Regions from separate parts of the Gordonia sp. NPDC058843 genome, predicted to be linked through region 4. Evidence: riboswitches for the same ligand, from Rfam matches in the RefSeq annotation. Region 4 holds a riboswitch; each other region holds the start of a gene.
What was found. A riboswitch is a leader RNA that binds a small molecule or an ion and turns the genes downstream of it on or off. The one in region 4 is predicted to bind cobalamin.
Positions count from the first base shown of each region.

Region 1 (5,379 bases), on a different contig from region 4:
TGACCGCGATGCCGCCGACGAGCCCGACGACAGCTCCGGCCAGCGGTTGGACCGACGCCGAGATCGCGTTGGGTGCCGCATGGCGCACGACGAGACGGAACTCGCCGACCCCGTTCGCGCGTGCCGCCGAGATGTACGGCGTGCGCATCGTTTCCGCCATCTGCGCACGGACGAGTCGCACGGGATGCGGCGCGAGCCCGATGAGCAGGCACATCACCGGCAGTACCAGCACTTCCGGACGGTCGAGCGCCGAGGTGCCTGCCGGTACGAGCGAGACCGCGGGCAGCACACCCATCCCGATCGCCACCCAGGCGATGAGTACGACCCCGACCACGAACGCCGGAACGGATTCCGCCGCGAGCGCCGCGGTACTGAGCAACCTGTCCCATCGCGAACCCGGCCGCGCGCCGGCGGCCACGCCGATCGCCAACGCCACCGGCACGAGGACGACGACGGTGACGACAGCGAGCACGGCCGAATTCGCCAGGCGCCCGTCCAGGATCTCGGCGACCGGGCGGCCTGAGAGCTGCGAGACCCCCAGGTCGCCGGAGAGGAAGCCACCCGCCCACTCGACGAACCGCACGAACGCCGGACGGTCCAGTCCCAACTCGGCCCGCAGCGCGGCCACCTGCGCCGGATCCGCCTGGCCCGCGGCACCTCTCGACATCCGGGTCGTGGCCGCATCACCCGGCAGCAGTTCGAACAGCACGAAGATCGACACCGCCACCACGACAAGCACGGCCAGCGCCCCGGCGAGTCGGCCCGCGACATACCGCAACACGGCTCGCCTAGCGCTGCTGGAGCCAGGTGCCCGTGAAGGAGGCCCACTGTCCGGTGCCGGGGACCCCGTCGGTGATGCCTTGCACGGTGTTGCGAACGCCCGTCGGTTGCAAGGCGAAACTGTGGACGAGGTAGCCGCTGTCGTTCCAGAGTTCGTCCTGCAGTTCCTGGTACAGCTCCCCGCGACGAGCCGGATCCATCTCGGCGCGAGCCTGGGCGAAGGTCGCGTCCCACTGGGGACGGCGCCATCCGGTCGCGTTGGCCGGCGCATCCGAGGTGAGAGTCTGCCCGTAGAAGTAGTCGAGACTGTAGTTCCACCAACCGGATTGGGTCAGCGGCTTGGACCCGACGACCTGGGAGAAGTAGGTGTCGCCCGGCTCGACGGCCAGGTTCACGGTGATCCCGGCGGCCTTGGCCTGCTCGGCGAACAGGGTCGCCGACTCCAACTGGCCGGGACTGACGTCCGCGGTGTGCAGGGTGACGACGAGGTTCTCCTTGCCCGCCTCCCGAAGCAGGCGTCGAGCCCGTTCCGGGTCGTACGACCGTTGCGGCATGTCGGCGTAGAACGGCGCACCCTTGCCGTACAGGTCGTTGCCGACCTCGGCGAAACCGTAGTACACCTTGTCGACCATCGCCTGCCGGTCCACCGCCAGTTTGAGCGCCTCCCGCACTCGCGGATCGTCGAACGGCGCGAGGTCGGTGCGCATCGTGAACGAGCTCATCGTGCCCACCGGCGGCGTGACGAGGTAGACGTCGGACTGCGATCGCAAGATGTTGCCCTGCGCCGGGGACAGTTCGTAGACGACGTCGGCCTCCTGCGAGCCGAACGCGTTGAACCTGGCGTCGGCTTCGGCGACCTGGAGGATCTCCAGCCCCTCGAGGTGCGGCCGCCGATCCCAGTGCTTGTCGTTACGGGTCAGCACCGACCGGTCACCCGGCGACCACGACTGCAGGACGAACGGGCCGGTCCCCACCGGAAGCGAGGACGGCGTGAATTCGGTTGTACCGTACTTGATCACGTAGACGTACCAGCCGGCGAGGACCGAACCGAAGTCCGCGACAGGCTCTTTCATCGACACCACGACGGCGTGGTCACCGTCGGGGCGGGTGCGGGAGAAGTCGATGATGTCCAGGTCGCCGGCCGACGGTTTCTCCTCGTCGAGCATGCGCTCGAGACTCCACATCACGTCGCGGGACGTGAACGGTGAACCGTCACTGAATTCGACGCCGCGGCGCAACCCCATCCGCCACTGGGAGCCGTCAGCGTTCGGTTCCAGGGACTCGGCGAGCCGATAGTCGAGGGTGAGATCGTTGTTGTAGTCGACGAGGTGATCCCACACCGCTTTGGAGAGCGCTCCGCCGGCCGAGTGGCCGACGACGTGCGGGTCGAGCACATCGGCGGTCGCCGAGGTCCCCGCGAAGACCACGCGGAGCGTGCCGCCCGGGACCGGGGTGCCCCCGCTCGGGGCGCCTGCCGGGCTCGGCCGGTCGGCACAACCGGTGAGAAGCCCCACCGCACCGAGTCCGGCCAGGCCGGCGATCCCGCCGGCTCCGCGCAGCAGCCCGCGCCGGGTGAATACGGGAGCTGCGTGCGCAGCTGTCGATCTTGAATTTTTCATGTCCATCCTCGTGGGTCGCGAAGACGCAAGCGATCTGGCTTCCCGATCGAGGTCGGGTCACAGTTGCGGGACAGCCCCGGATTCTCACCGGGTTCCCTTGCGTCTCGGACATCGTACGGAGTGGACAATCACGACATCGCACTTGCCTGCCAGGTCGGCGACTTATACGAAAACTTACAAGCAGTCCGGACTGTTTGTGCTATCGTCGCCGATGTGACCGAGCCCACCCGAGCCCCGCGCCGACGCACGCAGGCCGAACGCACCGCGACCACGCGTGCGCTCATTCTCGACGCCGCGGTCGATGCCCTCGTCGACGTCGGTTACGCAGCCACCACGACGCAGGAGGTGAACCGCCGCGCGGGCATCTCGCGGGGCGCGCTCCTGCACCACTTCCCCACCCGGGAGTCCCTGGTGGTTGCGGCGGTTGGGCACCTCGTCGAGCGTCGTCTCGCCGAGATCCTGTCCCGTCCGCGCACCGGTGACGAGGGATTGGAGATCCTCATCGAGGCGTTCAGCGGCCCGCTGTTCGACGCCGCACTCGAATTGTGGGTCGCCGCCCGGTGCGATGTCGGCCTGCGGACCGCGATCATCCCGCTCGAACAGCAGGTGTCCGACGCGCTCGCCGTGGGTTGCGCCGAGTTGTTCGGCGACCGATACACCACTGCCGAACTCGAGCTCTCCATCGAACTCGCCCGCGGTCTCGCGGTCTCGCGCATCCTGCGATCGCCAGACGCCGACCGCGCTCTACTCGACCATCTCCTGCCCGTCTGGAAGGAACTGCTGACCCATGACCGAACTCAGTCCTGATCCCCTGCGTCCAAGCACGTTGCCGCAGCGCGTCGATGTCCTCGTCGTCGGCGTCGGCTTCGGCGGACTCGCCGCACTCCATCGGCTGCGTACCGACCATCCACAGCTGCAGACCCTCGCCATCGAACGCGCGGACGGCGCCGGCGGCGTCTGGCGTGAGAACGACTACCCGGGTGCGGCCTGCGACGTTCCGACGTCGCTGTACTCCCTGTCGTTCGCGCCCAACCCGGACTGGTCCAACACCTACGGTCGGCGCCACGAGATCCACCACTATCTACGTTCGGTCGCAGCCGATTTCGCCGACCAGATCCGGTACAACTGCGCCCTGACCTCGGCGCGCTGGGACGGTACGACGCAGCAATGGGTCGTGGCCACGACGAATGGCGAGATCCGCTGCCGCTATCTGGTCGCAGCACCGGGCGCACTGTCGGAGCCGGGGCTGCCGCCGGTCGCCGGTGCCGACGAGTTCACCGGCACCGTGTTCCATTCCGCCCAGTGGGATCACTCGCACGATCTCCGCGGTCGCCGTGTCGCGATCGTCGGCACCGGCGCGTCGGCGATTCAGATCGTGCCCGAGATCGTCGACGAGGTCGGACATCTCACGGTCTTCCAGCGCACACCCGCCTGGGTCGTACCGCGTATGGACCGCAACATCGGCACGCTCGAACGCGCGCTCTATCGCCGCGTGCCCGGTGTCCACCGACTCGTGCGGCGGATGGTGTGGACCTATCGCGAGGCCTACGTCCTCATGATGGCCCGCAATCCCAAGCTGCTCCCGATCGCCAAGACCATCGCGCTGGCACAGCTGCGGATCCAGGTGCGTGACCGCGCGCTGCGTCGCCGGCTCACCCCCGACTACACCATCGGGTGCAAGCGAATGCTGTTGACCAACAAGTGGTTCCCGGCGTTGCAACGGGAAAACGCCACCGTCACCGGGGCCATCACCCGCCTCACCGCGCGCGGCGCCGTCGACGACGCGGGTCGGGAACACGAACTCGACACGGTTGTCTTCGCGACCGGTTTCACGCCGACACAGCCTCCCATCGCACACGCCATCACCGGCCGCGACGGCCGAACCCTCGCGCAGGCATGGGCGGGGTCGCCGCGCGCCTACCGCGGGGTCGAGGTGCACGGCTTCCCGAACCTGTTCTTCCTGTACGGGCCCAACACCAACCTCGGGCACAGTTCGATCGTGCTCATGCTGGAGCCCCAGGCCTACTACATGAGCAAGGCCATCTCCGAGCTGTCGCGCAACGGTCATTCGGCCTTCGAGGTCACCGAGTCCGCGCAGGAGAGCTACAACGCGGACCTGGACCCCGAACTGGAACGGACCGTGTGGAATTCCGGCGGATGCTCGAGCTGGTATCTCGATTCCACCGGGCGCAACTCGGTCATGTGGCCGAAGTTCACAAGCGACTTCCGCCGGATGATGTCGTCGTTCGACCCCACCGACCACCGTTTCGACGACGCGATCCCCGTCGCGGCCGCACCCCTCGACCGATCCGACACCACTTCCAGCGCAACTGAATCCGACACCGAATCCGACACCGAGAGGACCGTCGCACCGTGAGTTCCAACCCTGTCCCCGAACACTACGATGCCGTCGTCATCGGCTCCGGTTTCGGCGGTTCGGTCGCGGCCCTGCGACTCACCGAGAAGGGCTACCGCGTCGCGGTCATCGAATCCGGACGGCGTTTCGCCGACAGCGATCTACCCAAGACGAGCTGGCGCCTCAAGGACTACGTCTGGGCGCCCGCGCTCGGCCTCTTCGGCGTACAGCGCATGCATCTGCTCCGTGACGTCCTCGTCATGGCCGGTGCCGGAGTCGGTGGTGGTTCGCTCAACTACGCGAACACGCTGTACCGCCCGCTCCCGGCCTTTTTCGACGACCCGCACTGGGGATCGATCACCGATTGGGCATCCGAGCTCGACCCGTATTACGACCAGGCCTCGCGCATGCTGGGCGTGACCACATATCCGAAGGTGACGCCGGCCGACCGGGTGTTCCGCAAGGTCGCCGAGGAGATGGGCGCCGGGGGCACCTTCGTCCACACCCCCGTCGGCGTGTTCTTCGGCGAGGCGGGCAAGACCGTCGACGACCCCTTCTTCGGTGGTGCGGGACCCGCGCGCACCGGTTGCACCGACTGCGGCGCGTGTATGACCGGCTGCCCGG
Region 1 covers NZ_JBHYNC010000005.1:134,780-140,158, reverse strand. The annotation lists gene ACFW3F_RS05705 (ABC transporter permease) at 1-781, opposite strand, end outside; gene ACFW3F_RS05700 (ABC transporter substrate-binding protein) at 789-2,399, opposite strand; cobalamin riboswitch at 2,410-2,546, opposite strand; gene ACFW3F_RS05695 (TetR/AcrR family transcriptional regulator) at 2,613-3,206, shown strand; gene ACFW3F_RS05690 (flavin-containing monooxygenase) at 3,187-4,776, shown strand; gene ACFW3F_RS05685 (GMC family oxidoreductase N-terminal domain-containing protein) at 4,773-5,379, shown strand, end outside.
Region 1: another riboswitch for cobalamin. It lies ahead of ACFW3F_RS05700 (ABC transporter substrate-binding protein); the one in region 4 lies ahead of ACFW3F_RS01350 (ABC transporter substrate-binding protein).

Region 2 (5,379 bases), on a different contig from region 4:
GATCTCCATGAGCCGCAGACGCCACGCGGCGTCCAGATGATTGGTCGGTTCGTCGAGCACCAGGATCGGGGTCTGCTGCGCGAGTGCGCGGGCGAGGACGACGCGGTGTCGTTCACCGCCGGATAGCTGGGTGCATGCACGAGAACCCCAACCGTCGAGGCCGACCTGTGCCAGAACGTCACCGACCACCGTCGAATCGTCGGAGCTCCCGGTGGACCACGCCGACCGGTACGGGGTCCGGCCGAGGCCGACCGCTTCGGCGACCGTCAGTTCAGCGGACGGTTGTTCCTCTTGGCCCACCACCGCTATCGACATCGCGCGGCGTCGGGACGGGATGTGATGCAGGTCGTCACCGCCCACCTCGACGGTGCCTGCGACCGGACGTTCGAGACCGCACAGCGTGCGCAACAGGGTGCTCTTGCCCGCACCGTTGGGACCGACGATGGCCAGTCGGGTGCCCGCCGGCACGTCGAGATCGACGTTCCGCAGGATGACGCGACCGCCCCGCCTGCAGCCGAGCGCGTTCGTGCGCAACGCCATCGACTCGACTCGTGGTGAACTCGTCATGAGCCACCGCCGAACACATACTGGCGTCGGCCCATGAGGAACAGGAAGATCGGCGCGCCGATCAGACCGGTCACGATGCCGAGGGGCATCTCGCGTGGCGCGGCGGCCACCCGGGAGATGACGTCGACCCACACCAGGAACAGTGCGCCGCCGCAGACCGCCACCGGCAGCATCGCCCGGTGGGTGGCGCCGACCAGAAGCCGGGCGGCATGCGGGACGATGAGACCCACGAAGCCGATGCCGCCGGCGACGGCCACGAGCACGCCGACCAGGACGGCCTGAATCCCGAACAGCGCGTTGCGCATCGCCCGCACCGGGACGCCGAGTGACGTCGCGGTGTCCGTGCCGGCCGCATAGGCGTCGAGCCAGGAGTGGATGGCGAGCATCGCGATCACGGTGACCACGACGACCGTTCCGGCGATCTGCACCTTCGCCCAGGTGGCCCCCGCGACGCTGCCCAGCATCCAGAACATCACGTTGTCGGCGGCGTGCGGGTCGGCGGCGGTGAACACCAGTAGTGACGACAACGCCATGAACGCCGACGACAACACCACTCCGGACAGGATGAGCCGCAGTGCGGTGAGCCCGCCCTGTGCGCGAGCGACCAGATACACCGTGACGGTGGCGGCGAGCGCACCGAGGAGCGCGCCGCCGGAGAGCGCCCACACCCCGAGGCCGGTGAGCACGCCGAGCGTCATGACGGCGGTGGCCCCGACGGCGGCACCGGCGGACACACCCAGCAGGTAGGGCTCGGCGAGCGGGTTGCGGACCAGGGCCTGCATGAGCGCACCAGCCAATGCGAGCCCGGCTCCGACGAGCGCGGCCAGGACGGACCGGGGCAGGCGGAGATCCCAGATGATCACGGCGTGCGCCGAGTCGAGTTCCGCTCCGGTCACGCGACCGATGACGGTGTGCCACACGTCGCCGACGGGGATGGTCTCGGCGCCGAACGCGGTGGCCAGCGCGATGCTGAGGAGGGTGAGGACGAGCAGTGCTGCGGCTAGCGGCGTCGACGGGAGTCGCCGAACCGACGATGCGGTGGCGATCTCGGTCGTGCCGTCGGTACGACGGGACACGGACTGGTACGGCCTTACGGTCTGGGTATCTGTGCGCGAGATACACGGTGGACTCGAGCGAGAGCGGCCGGTATTCGGACTCGGGTTCGTCCGGAGCCGACGCCTTCCCGGGTCGCCCCAGTGGCTTGTGCCGAATCCGTCCCCCATACCGCTGCGCGCCAGTCCCGGATTCGCACCGGGTTCCCTGACACCCACGTGTGCGGGTGTGACCGTTCTCGCGGCTGAACCTACCAGCAACGATCCGCGACACGTGAGCCAGATGTCGCGAGCCGTGGCTCTGGGCGCAACGATGCGCGACATCAACCCCGCAGGTTTCCTACCGCCCCCTTTAGGCTGAGTCCAGACGATCGATGACCCCGACGCGGAACGGTGAACCGATGGACGTACGAGACACGAAGCTGGCCATCATCGGGGCGGGCGCGGTGGGCACCGCGATCGCGTATTCGTCCCTGATCCGGGGTGTCGCGCGGACGATCGCACTCCTCGACATCGACGCCGCCAAGGTGACCGCTGAGGTGCTGGACATGTCTCACGGGCTCGAGTTCGTCCCGCGTGCGGACATCATCGGGTCCGACGACGTGTCGGTGTGCGCGGACGCCGACGTGGTGGTGTTCACCGCCGGCGCGAAGCAGAAGCCCGGTCAGTCGCGCCTCGAATTGGCCGAGGCGACAATCGATCTGACGCGTGCCATCTTGCCGGGGGTCCTCGCGGTGGCCCCGGATGCGATCTATGTGATGGTCACCAACCCGGTCGACATCGTCACCTACGCGGCCCAGGAGATCAGCGGATTGTCGCCCAGTCAGGTCTTCGGTTCGGGCACCGTTCTCGACTCGTCGCGACTGCGGTTCCTGCTCGCGCAGCACTGCGGGGTCGCGGTGCAGAGCGTGCACTCCTACATCGCCGGCGAGCACGGCGACACCGAGATCCCGCTGTGGAGTTCGGCGACGATCGGTGGGGTACCGCTGACGTCGTGGAAACCGCTCCCCGGTCGACCGGCGCTGGATGCCGTTGCGCGCGAACGTATCCACCACGAGGTGGTCCACGCCGCTTACACCATCATCGAGGGCAAGGGGGCCACGAACTATGCGATCGGTCTGGCGTCGACACGCATCGTCGAGGCGATCCTGAACAACGAGCACCGGGTGTTGCCGGTATCGACGCGCACCGACGGCATCGAGGGGCTCGACGGTGTGTGTCTCTCGCTGCCGACGGTGGTCGACCGCGGCGGCGCGCAGACACGGCTCGATGTCCCGTTGTCGGAATCAGAGCGAGCGGGTCTGCTGGCGTCGGCGGAGACGCTGCGCGGGATGCAGGCGCGGTTCGGGTTCTAGGGGGTGGGCTCCGAGACCACTGTGTCCATCGGCCGGACCAATCTTCACGATGAGTGCGACTTTCGACGATGCGACCCCGTACTGTCACCTCGTCACGATGAGGTGTCGGGGGACACACAGAAGAAGGTCAAGCACGATGCGTTGCTCACGAAAGATGGTCCTCGGATTCCTGGCTGCGGCGTCCATGACGATCGCTCCGCTGATGATGGCGGCACCCGCCTCGGCGGCGACCGACTACGCCAACTGCTCCGAACTCAACGCCGACTATCCGCATGGTGTCGGCAAGACCGGAGCCGTCGACTCGACGTCGGGTACCCCGGTCACGACCTTCACCGTCGACGACGATCTGTACGACGCCAACACCGAGAGTGACCGCGACAAGGACGGCATCGCCTGCGAGAAGCGCTGAGCGCGATCAGCCGCTGACGAGGCCGCCTCCCTGCGACGGTCCGGGGCGCGGCGTTAGATTCGTGCCCATGGCGGCTCCACGCGGCAGATACCCGGGCAGCGGACACATCGACGTCACGATCGCGGCGTCGCTGCTGTTCCTGGCCGGGTTGATCGACGCCATCGCGTTCTTCGTGCTCAAGGGCAGCTTCGTCGCCTTCATGTCCGGCAACTCCACCATCATGGGAGCGTCGACGGCGGCCGGACGGTGGTCCGCGATCGCCGTCGTCGGCGGGCTTGTCGTGGCTTTCTTCGTCGGAGCCGTGGGCGGCGGCGCGATCAGTCGCTGGGGCGGGAAGCAAGCTCCGGTCTTGGTCCTGGCCGCCGTGACCGCCACCCTTCTCCTGGGCACCGTCGTCGCGCTCACCGCATCGCCGACCGCCGGGATGATTGTCGTGGCGATGGCCACCGGCGCGATCAACTCGGCGCTCTCACACTCGTCGACGGTGCAGGGCGGCCTGACCTATGTCACGGGCACGCTGGTGAGATCCGCGCACGAACTCGTCGCGTCACTGGGCACCGATCGACCGTGGGCGTGGCTGGCGGTCTTCTGGATGTGGCCGGTGTTCGTGCTCGGTGCGGTGTGCGGGGGATTCGCGGAACAACAGTGGGGAGTTGCCGGGCTGTGGGCCGGGGTCCTGATCGCCGCCGGCGCCCTGGTCCTTCGCGTCGCCGAGACGTCGTCCCGAGGCAATTCGCGGTCGGATGGAACCGATCGGGCCGCTGGATAGTCTGAAACATATGCGCGACGACAAGCTGCTCACCCGGATCTCGGCACTTCTCCGTCAGGCGGAGAACACCGACAACGAGCACGAGGCCGAGACCTTCATGCAGGCGGCCCAACGGCTCGCCACGGCTTCGTCGATAGACCTGGCCGTGGCACGCGCCCACGATCCTTCCGCGCGCAAGAAGGTCACACCGATCAGCCGCCAGATCGCCATCGGCGAACCCGGTAAGCGCGGACTACGCACTTACGTTCAGCTGTTCGTGGCGATCACGGCCGCCAATGATGTGACCGTCGACGTGGCGAGCAACTCGACATTCGTTCTCGCCTACGGCTACGAAGCCGACATCGACGCGTGCGAGGCGCTCTACACCTCGCTGATCGTGCAGATGGTCGCGGCCAGTGATGCCTACCTGCGGTCGGGGGCCTACAAAGGCGAGACGTTCGCGCGGGTCGTCACCCGGGGGAGCGGGTGGCGTGCCCGACGGGTGATCGAGGAAAAACCGTTGTCGCCGATCACCGCGCGGCTCAACTTCCAGTCGGCGTTCGCCGAACGCATCGGTAAACGTCTCACCGAGGCACGTGACGCGGCTCGCGCGGAGGCGATCGCCGCCGAACGCGACTCCGGTGACTCCACTCGCTCGACGGCGGTCGCATTGCGCAACAAAGAGATCGAGGTGACCGACTACTACCGGACGGAGTCGAGCGCGCGCGGCACCTGGCGACCGTCGAGCGCGTCCGCTGGATATTCGGAGGCCGCGCGCCGCGCCGGCGACCATGCGGGACGACGGGCAAAGATCGGTGCCGACCGCGAGTTCGGCGGTGCTCGAGGAGCGCTCGAGGGCTAGTGCTCGACCGTCGCGGGAGAGTCCTCGGCACAACCAGGAGTGGGACGGTCGTACCAGGCCACGGTCAGTGTCGGGGCGAAGGGTGTCGGAGTGCCCGCCCATCGCCGCACCCACCGACCGACGCGGCCCTCGTCCGTCGCCGCGGCGTGCACCACGATCGCGGTGACGACGAGGATCAACGCGAACACGAACAGCCAGCTGATCGCGACGAAGACGATGCCGAGGGTGCCGTAGCTGCGGATCGTGCCGGCGGCGAAGGTGGGCAGGGCGATGCGGCTACCGGCGAGCAGCACGGTGATGAGCAGGCCGGTGCCGAGTCCGTTCAGGACGAGCAGCTTCATCGGTACCTGCGACGACACCAGGAGCCGGGGGATCGCGGTGAACGT
Region 2 covers NZ_JBHYNC010000049.1:8,682-14,060, reverse strand. The annotation lists gene ACFW3F_RS22195 (ABC transporter ATP-binding protein) at 1-567, opposite strand, end outside; gene ACFW3F_RS22190 (FecCD family ABC transporter permease) at 564-1,643, opposite strand; cobalamin riboswitch at 1,691-1,872, opposite strand; gene ACFW3F_RS22185 (L-lactate dehydrogenase) at 2,021-2,974, shown strand; gene ACFW3F_RS22180 (excalibur calcium-binding domain-containing protein) at 3,111-3,383, shown strand; gene ACFW3F_RS22175 (YoaK family protein) at 3,451-4,152, shown strand; gene ACFW3F_RS22170 (DUF2786 domain-containing protein) at 4,163-4,993, shown strand; gene ACFW3F_RS22165 (hypothetical protein) at 4,990-5,379, opposite strand, start outside.
Region 2: another riboswitch for cobalamin. It lies ahead of ACFW3F_RS22190 (FecCD family ABC transporter permease); the one in region 4 lies ahead of ACFW3F_RS01350 (ABC transporter substrate-binding protein).

Region 3 (5,379 bases), on a different contig from region 4:
GCCTGCAGGGAGCGGATGGCGGTCTCGCGACCCGAACCCGGTCCCTTGACGAACACGTCGACCTTCTTGACGCCGTGCTCCTGGGCCTTGCGCGCAGCGTTCTCGGCCGCGAGCTGAGCCGCGAACGGGGTGCTCTTGCGCGAGCCCTTGAAACCGACGTGGCCCGACGACGCCCAGCTGATGATGTTTCCGCTGGGGTCGCTGATCGACACGATGGTGTTGTTGAACGTCGACTTGATGTGTGCGTGGCCGTGCGGGACGTTCTTCTTATCGCGACGGCGGGTGCCCTTCTTGGGGCCTGCGCTACGTGACTTCGGAGGCATTACTTCTTCTTCCCGGCGATGGTCTTCTTCGGGCCCTTGCGAGTGCGGGCATTGGTCTTGGTGCGCTGTCCACGAACGGGCAGGCCACGACGGTGGCGCAGACCCTGGTAGCAGCCGATCTCGATCTTGCGACGGATATCGGCCTGCACCTCGCGACGCAGGTCACCCTCGACCTTCACCGAGGCTTCGATGTACTCACGCAGCTTCGAGACGTCTGCGTCGGTGAGATCCTTGGCTCGCAGGTCGGGGCTCAGGCCCGTTCCCTCGAGGATCTCCTTGGAGGTGGTACGCCCAACTCCGTAGATGTAGGTCAGTGCGATCTCCAGCCGCTTCTCGCGGGGGAGATCCACACCAGCAACACGTGCCATGTGGCGGATTTCCTTTTCGATTTCTCAGAGGTCTGCTCCCAGTCCGTCCCGCGAGCTGGTGCCGAACCGTGTGTCCGGCCTCGTGGGCTCCGGCCTCTGATCCGGAGGTAGGCGGTGACGCGTCTGTCGCCGCTGGTGTTGAGAGGTCCTTGGATATTCAGTTGTCGGTCTTCAGTTGTTCTGACTCAAGCGACCCGGAGGGTGCGCGTGATCAGCCCTGACGCTGCTTGTGACGCAGGTTCTCGCAGATCACCATGACCCGACCGTTGCGGCGGATCACCTTGCACTTCTCGCAGATCGGCTTGACGCTCGGCTGAACCTTCACGTCAATCTCTCCTGCTCGGCTCGCCCGCGCGCACGCCGAAACGGCCGTACACGTGGGTGTCGGTCTCCTCCCGGACGGATGTCCGAGAAGCCTGTCCCCGGCAACGCCGGGAAAGTCCTACTTGTAGCGGTACACGATTCGCCCACGAGCCAGGTCGTAGGGCGAGAGTTCCACGACGACCCGGTCCTCGGGCAGGATGCGGATGTAGTGCTGCCGCATCTTGCCGCTGATGTGGGCGAGAACCTTGTGCCCGTTCTCCAACTCAATACGAAACATCGCATTGGGCAGGGGTTCGATCACTCGACCCTCGACCTCGATGGCCCCGTCTTTCTTCGCCATGTCCTCCGCGATTCCTGGCCGTGACCACGACATCTCGACGATGCTGCGGCCGTTGGCCGGGTTGAATCAGTGTTTGTCCGTTAGGGTGTTGGCACCGGTCCGCGAGGACCTGTACCCGGTGCGAATCAGCCGGACCCGCGTGCTGACACGCCGATGCCCGGCACGCGATGCGCACCGACGATCCATGTTACGCGAACTGCGGGAACACTCCAAATGCGTCCGGGCACCACGAGGGGCCGATGACGGCGAGGACCGATGACATGGGCACTGTCGACGAGTACTTGGCCGAACTCGACCCCGCCGACCGCGAGGTCATCCGGCACATCTACGACCTCGCCCGTGGGGCACGGTAGGGTTTCCAGCCCGACTCCCCTCCGGCCCGACACCCCTCCGTCGGACGACGCGATCCGCGCGATGATGACCTTCCGTCGCGATCAGATCGACGGCTGACCATCGCCTCGTCGCACCTCCGGTGTGGCGGCTCGGCTTTCCTGGGTTAGGGTCGACGACGCATGTGGTTCGCCGCGTCGGAGATCGTTTCGGTTCCCTTCCGCGGCGTCGAGTCGCCGGCGTCACGTCGGCGGACGAGAGGGAATCCGGTTCGAATCCGGAGCTGTCCCCGCAGCGGTATGCCGTAACGACCACCGTCATCAGCACTGGGCTCCGGCCTGGGAAGCGACGGTCAGTAGGAATCTCGATCGAGATGCGACGGCGAGCCCGAAGACCTGCCAGGTGTACCGGACGCGCCGCGTCCGGTGGCTCGCCGCCTCGAGGACTGGGCGCAGGTCGAACCGGTGATCGTCGCGCGCTCTCTGCTGCCGTGACGTGGCCCGATCGATCTCACCTGCTGGGCGGTGAACCATCCGCCCGTCAGTAGGAGAAGTCGACTCACATGTCCGACACCGTCCGCCGCGACTCCGCGGCACCGTTCACGACCACCGTTCTCGGTACCGCACGCATCGGTCCCCGGCGAGAGCTGAAGAGGGCCGTCGAAGGCTATTGGGCCGGTCGTATCGACCGCACCGAACTCACGAAGGTGGCGCAACGTCTGCGCCACGACCAGTGGGTCCAGCTCACCCAGGCCGGGCACGACTCGATCCCGGTCAACACGTTCTCGTACTACGACCAGGTGCTCGACACCTCGGTCCTGCTCAACGCGCTACCGCCCAGGTTCGCCGGCATCGACGATCCCCTCGACCGATATTTTGCAGCGGCGCGCGGCACCGCCGAGGTCACTCCGCTGGAGATGACCAAGTGGTTCGACACCAACTACCACTACCTGGTCCCGGAGATCGGCCCGTCGACCACGTTCTCGCTGAATCCCGACAAGGTGCTGGCCGAGGTTGCCGAGGCCAGGGAACTGGGTATCCCGGCCCGTCCGGTGATCGTCGGGCCGGTGACGTTCCTGGCGCTGTCCAAGGCGGTGGACGGCGCGAGCGCACCGCTCGATCGCCTCGACGAGCTGGTCCCGATCTACCGCGACCTCTTGACCCGGCTGGCCGAGGCCGGCGTCGACTGGGTCCAGCTGGACGAACCAGTCCTGGTCACCGACGCAGCCGCGGACCTGGGGCCTCGAGCCGAATCGGTGTACAACGCCCTGGGCTCGCACGACCGGCGTCCTGCCATCGCGGTGGCAACGTACTTCGGTGACGCCGGTGATCGATTGGCACACCTGGCGCGGACACCGATCGAGGCCGTCGCCGTCGACCTCGTCGAAGGCGCGGTCGAGACCGTGGCCGGCACCCCCGGTCTGGCGGACAAACTCCTGATCGCCGGCATCGTGGACGGCCGCAACGTGTGGCGCACCGACCTGGACAAGGCCGCCGCGACGCTGGCCACCGTCCTCGGGTCCGCTCGATCGGTCGCCGTGTCGACGTCGTGCTCGACCTTGCACGTCCCCTACACCCTGGACGCCGAGGACGAACTCGACACCAACCTTCGCGGCTGGCTGGCGTTCGCCGCCGAGAAATTCCGCGAGGTCTCGGTGTTGTCGTCGGCACTGCGCGAGGGCCGTGCCGCGCAGGCTGTGGCGTTCGCCGAGAGCGCGATGGCGTTGGCCAGCCGCGCCACCGACCCTCGCCTGCACAACGCCGAAGTCCGCGCGCGTCTGGACGCGGTGACCGACACCGACGCCACGCGCGGTCCGGCCGAGAGCCGTCTGTCCGCCCAGCAGGAACGCCTGGGGTTGCCACCGCTGCCGACCACCACGATCGGCTCGTACCCGCAGACCGCTGCCATCCGGCTGGCGCGAGCCGCGCTGCGGTCGGGCGAGATCGATCAGGCCGAGTACGTGAACCGGATGAAGGCGGAGATCGCCGACGTCGTGGCACTGCAGGAGTCGGTCGGCCTGGATGTGTTGGTGCACGGGGAACCCGAGCGCAATGACATGGTGCAGTACTTCGCCGAGCAGTTCGACGGCTATTTCGCCACCGCCAACGGCTGGGTACAGTCCTACGGCTCGCGGTGCGTACGCCCACCGATCCTCTACGGCGATGTCGCTCGTCCCGCGCCGATGACCGTCGACTGGATCACCTACGCCCAGACACTGACCGGCAAGCCGGTCAAGGGAATGCTGACCGGCCCGGTGACGATCCTTGCCTGGTCGTTCGTTCGCAACGACCAGCCACTGTCGACATCTGCCGATCAGATCGCACTGGCCATCCGTGACGAGACCGTCGATCTGGAAACGGCAGGGGTCGGGATCATCCAGGTCGACGAGCCGGCGCTGCGCGAGTTGCTGCCGCTACGCAACGCCGACAAGCCCGCTTACCTGCACTGGGCCGTGCGGGCATTCCGCATCGCGACCTCGGGGGTCCGCGACGACACCCAGATCCACACCCACCTGTGCTACTCGGAGTTCGGCGAGGTCATCGGTGCGATCGCCGACCTCGACGCCGACGTCACCTCGATCGAGGCGGCGCGCTCGCACATGGAAGTCCTCGACGACCTCGACGAGGCCGGCTTCCGCAACGCGGTCGGCCCGGGTGTCTACGACATCCACTCACCACGTGTGCCCGAGCAGGACGAGATCTTCACGGCCCTGTCCTCGGCGATGTCGAGCGTCGGCACCGCGCGCCTGTGGGTCAACCCGGACTGCGGACTGAAGACCCGCGGGACCCCGGAGGTGGTCGAATCGCTCACCAACATGGTTGCCGCGGCAGCGCGCCTGCGCGAGACGATCTCCTGACGATCGCGCCGAACGGGCTCGCCGATCACCGGTTCCACGACTGATCACGGCCGTCGCACTCACTGAGAGTGCGACGGCCGTGATCATCTGGGGCCACCGTCCTCATGCGGCCTCGGAGCGCCTGTGCGTCAACCGATCTCGATCAACAGGTCGCCGGGGACGACCTGGGTGACCGACTCGATGGCGACCCGCGCGACCGTGCCACCGACGGGCGCGGTGATGGTGGCCTCCATCTTCATCGCCTCGATGGTGCCGATGGCCGCGCCGGCAGCGATCTCGTCGCCGACGCCGACCGTCAGGGACACGACACCGGCGAACGGAGCACCGATGTGGCGCGGGTTGGCCCGGTCGGCCTTCTCTGCGGCGGCCACCTCGGCGTCGACCGACCGGTCACGCACCTGCACCGGCCGAAGTTGCCCGTTGAGGATGCACATGACGGTGCGCATGCCTTTGTCGTCGGGTTCGCTGATCGCTTCGAGTCCGATGAGCAGCTCCACGCCCGGTTCGAGTTCGACGCGGTGCTCCTCGCCGTAGCGCAAGCCGTAGAAGAACTGGTTCGCCGACAATCGTGAGGTGTCGCCGTAGGTGTCGTGATGGTCGCCGAACTCCTTGGTGGGGCCGGGGAAGAGGAGCCGGTTGAGAGTGTGCTGCCGCTCGCGGCCCGGTGTGTCCAGTGCTCCCGAGTCCTCGTCCGAGAGGTTCCCGGACACCGGCGCCGAATCGGCTCGGCCCTCCAGCGCGACCGTGCGTAGCGGTTCCGGCCACCCGCCGGCCGGGTCGCCGAGCTCGCCGCGCAGGAATCCGACGACCGAATCCGGGATGTCGTGGGAACGCGGA
Region 3 covers NZ_JBHYNC010000021.1:23,760-29,138, reverse strand. The annotation lists gene rpsK (30S ribosomal protein S11) at 1-323, opposite strand, end outside; gene rpsM (30S ribosomal protein S13) at 323-691, opposite strand; gene rpmJ (50S ribosomal protein L36) at 903-1,016, opposite strand; gene infA (translation initiation factor IF-1) at 1,134-1,355, opposite strand; cobalamin riboswitch at 1,892-2,103, shown strand; gene metE (5-methyltetrahydropteroyltriglutamate--homocysteine S-methyltransferase) at 2,248-4,542, shown strand; gene ACFW3F_RS15060 (pyruvate carboxylase) at 4,671-5,379, opposite strand, start outside.
Region 3: another riboswitch for cobalamin. It lies ahead of metE (5-methyltetrahydropteroyltriglutamate--homocysteine S-methyltransferase); the one in region 4 lies ahead of ACFW3F_RS01350 (ABC transporter substrate-binding protein).

Region 4 (5,379 bases):
AGTTCCGCATGGGTCGCCGCGAGCTCCTCCGCGCGACCACGGAGCATCTCGGCATCGTGGAATCGCGACAGCGTGCGAAACGCCCCGGCGAAACCGGCTGCGATGTTGCCCCACAGATTCCCGAGTCCGGGTCCGGTACCGGCACTCACCGACCGCGCCACGAGAAGCAGGTGCCCGTCGACCACGGTCTCGACGACGTCCTCTGCCGTGGCCTCCGGCCGGCCTGCCACGGCGTGTAGTTGGACGACGTCGGGGGTTCCGTCGACGAAGACCATCGCGGTGTTCGGTGCGGTGAGATCGAGAATCGCGTCATGCCGCACCCACGCCGCGACGGCCACGCCGCACACCCGATGGCAATACCGCTGGAACACAAGCGATCCGACGTGTCTGCCGACCGCCATTCCGCGGGCAGCTGCATGCCGCCGCACCATCCGATCAGCCTCGCCGTCCGCGGGATCGGCAAGCCGCGCCGCCTCGAAGACCTCCTGATCCGCGCCCGGAGCCGCGTCGTCGCCGCGACCCCGCACGCGAAACGGCGGGCCCAGGCGACTCAGGTCCGCCACCATGCCGTCGAGGTCCATCCCGCTCCGTTCAGACACGTCGGTATCCCTCCGTTCTGGGTAAGACGAAACGCTCGCCGCGGAGTTCCACGACGTCGGCGACCGGTCCGTAGAGTTCATGAACGAGGGCTTCGGTGACAACCTCACGCGTCGCGCCCTCGGCGTGGACACGCCCCCTGTCCAGCACGACCACCCGATCGCAGAAAGCGGCCGCGAGGTTGAGGTCGTGCAGGACGACGAGCACACCGACGCCCTCCGCACGCGCCAGATCACCGGCTGTCTGCATGATCTCCAGCTGATAGCGGAGGTCGAGACTGCTGACCGGCTCGTCGAGGAGCAGATACGGGGTCCCGATGGCCAGGGAACGGCCGATGAGGACTCGTTGCCGTTGTCCCCCACTGAGTTCCACCACACGGCGGAGAAGTAGATCGGACAGGTCGAGCCGGGATGCGACCCCCAGGACGACGTCGGCGACCGCGGCGGCACCGAGTGTTCGACGATCCAACCCGAGAGACAGGGAATCTGCGACCGTGAGTGCGCCCGTCGAGAACTCCTGCTGCGGAACGTATCCGAGCATCCCGGCTCGTCGCGACGGCCGGAGACGCATCACGTCCACGCCGTCGGCGACTACCGTCCCCGCGCGCGGGGTGAGTACCCCACACACCGACTTGACCAGCGTCGACTTGCCGCATCCGTTGGGACCCAGGACACCGACGACCTCACCGCGCCGGACATCGACGTCGACGCCGCGAAGCACCGGGGCACCGCGGCGACGGTATGCCGCGACGAGTCCTCGAACCTCCAGGGCGCGGCCTTCGACGAGATGACCGGTCACCGGGCCCACCGTCCTTCGCGGAGGATGAGCCAGACGAACAGCGGGACACCGACCAGCGACACGACGATCCCGACCGGGATGATCACCGGACTCAGCACGAGCCGTCCGACCAGGTCGGCGGCCAGTAGGAGGGCCGCGCCGACCAGTGCGGCCAGTGGCAGCCGATACCGCTCGTCGCTGCCGACGAGCATCGCAGCGATGTGCGGCGCGACCAGCCCGACGAAGCCGATGACACCGGTGATGCTGATGATCGTCGCGGCGACCACCGTGACGATCACGCCCACTTCGACACGTAGGCGTCCCACCGGCACTCCGAGCGAACGCGCCACCTCGTCGCCGGCGACCAGACGTGTGTAGTTGCGCGCATTGCTGAGCGTGTGCACCGCGGCGGCGCACACGACGACCGACGCACCCGCGATCTGCGGCCATGACGCCCGGCCGAGATCACCGAACGTCCAGTGGATGATCGATGCGAGTTGTTGCTCGTCGGCGACGTACTGCACGCTCGCGGCCAGTGCGGCGAACAAATAGCTCAGGGCGATGCCCGCCAGGATGAGGACCGTGGGTCCCATCCTGGTGACACCGGCGATGGCGAGCACCAGCAGCGAGCACAGGACCGCGCCGACGAACGCACACAACACGGTCCCCAGCATCGTGGACCCGGCCACGGTGAGCCCGCCCAGGATCGCCAGCGACGCGCCGAAGGCGGCCGCGTTCGAGATTCCGGTGGTGAACGGGCTGGCCATCGGGTTGCCGGTGATGATCTGCATCGTCGCGCCGCACAGTGCGAGGCCGACTCCCGCGACGACGGCCATCACGATCCGTGGGAGGCGCAGCTGGACGAGGGCGACCCACTCGGCCCGGTCGAGAGGGTCGGCGACGTGCTCTCCGGCCGGGAGAAGGGTCGCCAGCAACCGCGCCGAATCGATGTCGGTGACCCCGTTGACGATCCCCGCCCAGGCCAGCACCGCGGTCACCAGCACCGAGGCGGCGGTCACCACCCGGCGACGACGGCGCGCACCCGCCAGAATCGTTGCCGGAGGCGCCGTCTCGACGATCAGGCCCGACCCGGGGCGACGGTGTGGAAGTGTCCGTCGACCGGGGCCATACCCTGCATCGCCATCCAGTCGGCAAACACCGCGTCGGCGTCGACATCGGCCATCTGGGCCGGATAGAGAGCCTTCGCGAGGTAGACCGTCCCGATGACCTTGCCGAGGCCGCCGCCGGCGAAACCGGTCATGAGATGGACGTTGCCACCACGGACCGCGGCCAGGTCACCCCAGCCGGGCCGGTCGACCATCTCGCGACCGATCCTGGCGAACTCGCCGGCCGGCGGCGGTGTGTAGACGCCCGTGTTCTTCAGCGCACCACCGGATGTCGTCTTCAGAATCAGGTCGGGGTCGGCACGCAGGATCTGCTCGGGGTCGACCGTGTCGCCCTGGAATCCCGGATCGCCGAAGATGTTCACCCCACCCGCCGAGACGATCATGTTGTGCCATCCATCGTTCGAGGTGCCCGGGACAGCCGTGGTGTAGGGGTCACCATACTCCCAGTAGACCCGTTTGCGCGGGGCGATCCCACCGATCCGATCATCCACGGAAGCCTGTGTGGTGGTGAAGAAGTCGATGACCTTCCGCGCGCCGTCGGGATTGCCGAACGCCGTACCCAGGATGTCGACCTGACCCACGATGTTCTCGTTGTCCCATCCGGTCACGGTCAGGACGTTGATACCCGCGGGCGTCAGCTTCTGCGCGTACTCCTCGACCCTGCCGTTCCGGGGAAGGATGAGTACGTCGGGGTCGAGCTCGATGATCTTCTCGAGGTTGAGCTCGCTCTGGCCCTTGCCGATCACCTGGTCCGGGTCGAATCGGCTCCAATAGGCGCGATCCTGTGCGGTGTTGGTGTCGACGGCGACGACCTTGTCGATCGAACCCATGGCACGGATGAGCTCACTGTTGTACCGATTGGCGACGACCGCCGTGTCGATCGGGCCGTCGAGTGTCACGGTGCGACCCGCATCGTCGACGATCGTGATCGGGTCCGATCCCGGGCTCTCTCCGGTCGAGGCCGGCGCCGAGCAGCCCGCGGTGATCAGTGCGATGGCCACCGCGGTCGCGGCTACCCACCGGCGCGCGAGCACGCGCCAGTTCATGTCGTTCTTCATTTGTCCGGCTCCTCGGCCACGTGTGTCGCGTCTGCGCTGATGCACAGGCGGCCGGCAGGTATTCGGACTCGGGGCATTCCTCATCGACGGATGGACGTCCGCCGAGGGTGGCCTCCGCCGTCGCTTCCCGGGCTCATGCCCAGTGCTTGATGACGGCGTCGTTCCCTCTCACCGCTGCGGGACAGTTCCGGATTCGCACCGGATTCCCTCTTGCGCCCACGAGGTCGAAGTCGGCGACCCGTGCAGGACACGGTTCGCTCGGATCGGCCATCGTTGGACCGGCACGTGGAAGGGTACCCGTGCACGATCTCGTCGCGTCGCCGGGTGCCGGTGATTCGCGCGTCAGCGCGACACGACCACCAGGTCGTCGGCGTGGACCACCGCACGCTGCAGCTCGGGTGGGAGGTCGCGCGTGGAACGGCCGACCATCGACGTCACGTCGTCGATCCCGTAGGCCGCGACTCCCCTGGCCCGCACGGTGTCGTACTGGTCGACCAGTTCGACGACGTCACCCTCGAAGAACTTGCCGGTGACCCCGACGATCCCCGCGGCGAGCAGCGAACGCCGCCTGCGGGACACCGCGTCCACCGCACCGTCGTCGAGCACGATCCGTCCGCGGGCATCCGCGGCGTGACGCACCCAGAAGCGTCGAGCGGACAACCGCTCGGCGCGCGCGGCGAACACCGTTCCGACCGACGCGTCGGCCAGCGCCTGTGCCGCGGACGATGCCGCGGCCAGCAACACGGGCACACCCGCATCGGCCGACAGTCGCGCGGCGGCCAGTTTGGATGCCATCCCACCGGTCCCGAGCGCACCGCCGGAACCGGCGATCACCCCGTCGAGGTCCTCGGGGCCGTTGACCTCCGGGATGAGGCGGGCGCGACGGCCGTCGACATCGACCTTGCGTGGGTCACCGTCGTAGAGGCCGTCGACATCGGAGAGCAGGATGAGCGCGTCGGCTCCCGACAGGTGGGCGACGAGCGCGGCCAGTCGGTCGTTGTCGCCGAAGCGGATCTCGTTGGTGGCCACCGTGTCGTTCTCGTTCACCACCGCGACCGCACCGAGTGAACGCAGACGATCAAGTGTGCGTTGCGCATTCGCGTGGTGACTGCGGTTGGAGATGTCGTCGGCGGTGAGCAGGACCTGACCCACCGTACGGCCGTACCGCGCGAACGACGTGCCCCACGCATGCGCGAGGGCCAATTGTCCTACGCTGGCTGCTGCCTGCTTCGTGGCGAGGTCGGTCGGGCGTCGTTTGAGTCCGAGGGGTGCGATACCGGCGCCGATGGCCCCGGACGACACGACGATCACGTCCGACCCGGCCCGCATCCGCGCCTCGAGAGCGTCGGCCAGGGCGTCGAGGCGATTGCGGTCGAGTCCCTCGGCGAGATCGGTCAGCGCCGACGACCCGATCTTCACGACGACACTGCGCGCGTGTGCGATCCGGTCGCGCACCGACCCGTCGTGGACCTGGTCGGCGAACCCGGCGGTCACGGGAGGTCCCGTTCCCCGCCGTCCTCGTCCGGTAGACCGCGCCGCAGCCGCCGAGCCTGTTTGCGCTCGGCAGCGCCCACCCGGTCGGAGCGGTCGAGTCGGATGTCGGTGCCGCGGCCGGTGACCGGGACGTCGTCGCCCATCGGGGTCGACGGTTCCCAGTCGAAGGTGACGGCCCCGATCGTGACGGGAGCGCCCGGTTCGGCACCACGGCGCACCAGTTCGTCCTCGACGCCGAGCCGGTTGAGCCGGTCGGCCAGGTAACCCACGGCCTCGTCGTTGTCGAACTGCGTCTGCGCGATCCAGCGCTCCGGGCGCGTACCCCG
Region 4 covers NZ_JBHYNC010000001.1:279,357-284,735, forward strand. The annotation lists gene ACFW3F_RS01335 (hypothetical protein) at 1-599, opposite strand, end outside; gene ACFW3F_RS01340 (ABC transporter ATP-binding protein) at 592-1,395, opposite strand; gene ACFW3F_RS01345 (FecCD family ABC transporter permease) at 1,392-2,393, opposite strand; gene ACFW3F_RS01350 (ABC transporter substrate-binding protein) at 2,453-3,559, opposite strand; cobalamin riboswitch at 3,595-3,816, opposite strand; gene proB (glutamate 5-kinase) at 3,902-5,053, opposite strand; gene obgE (GTPase ObgE) at 5,050-5,379, opposite strand, start outside.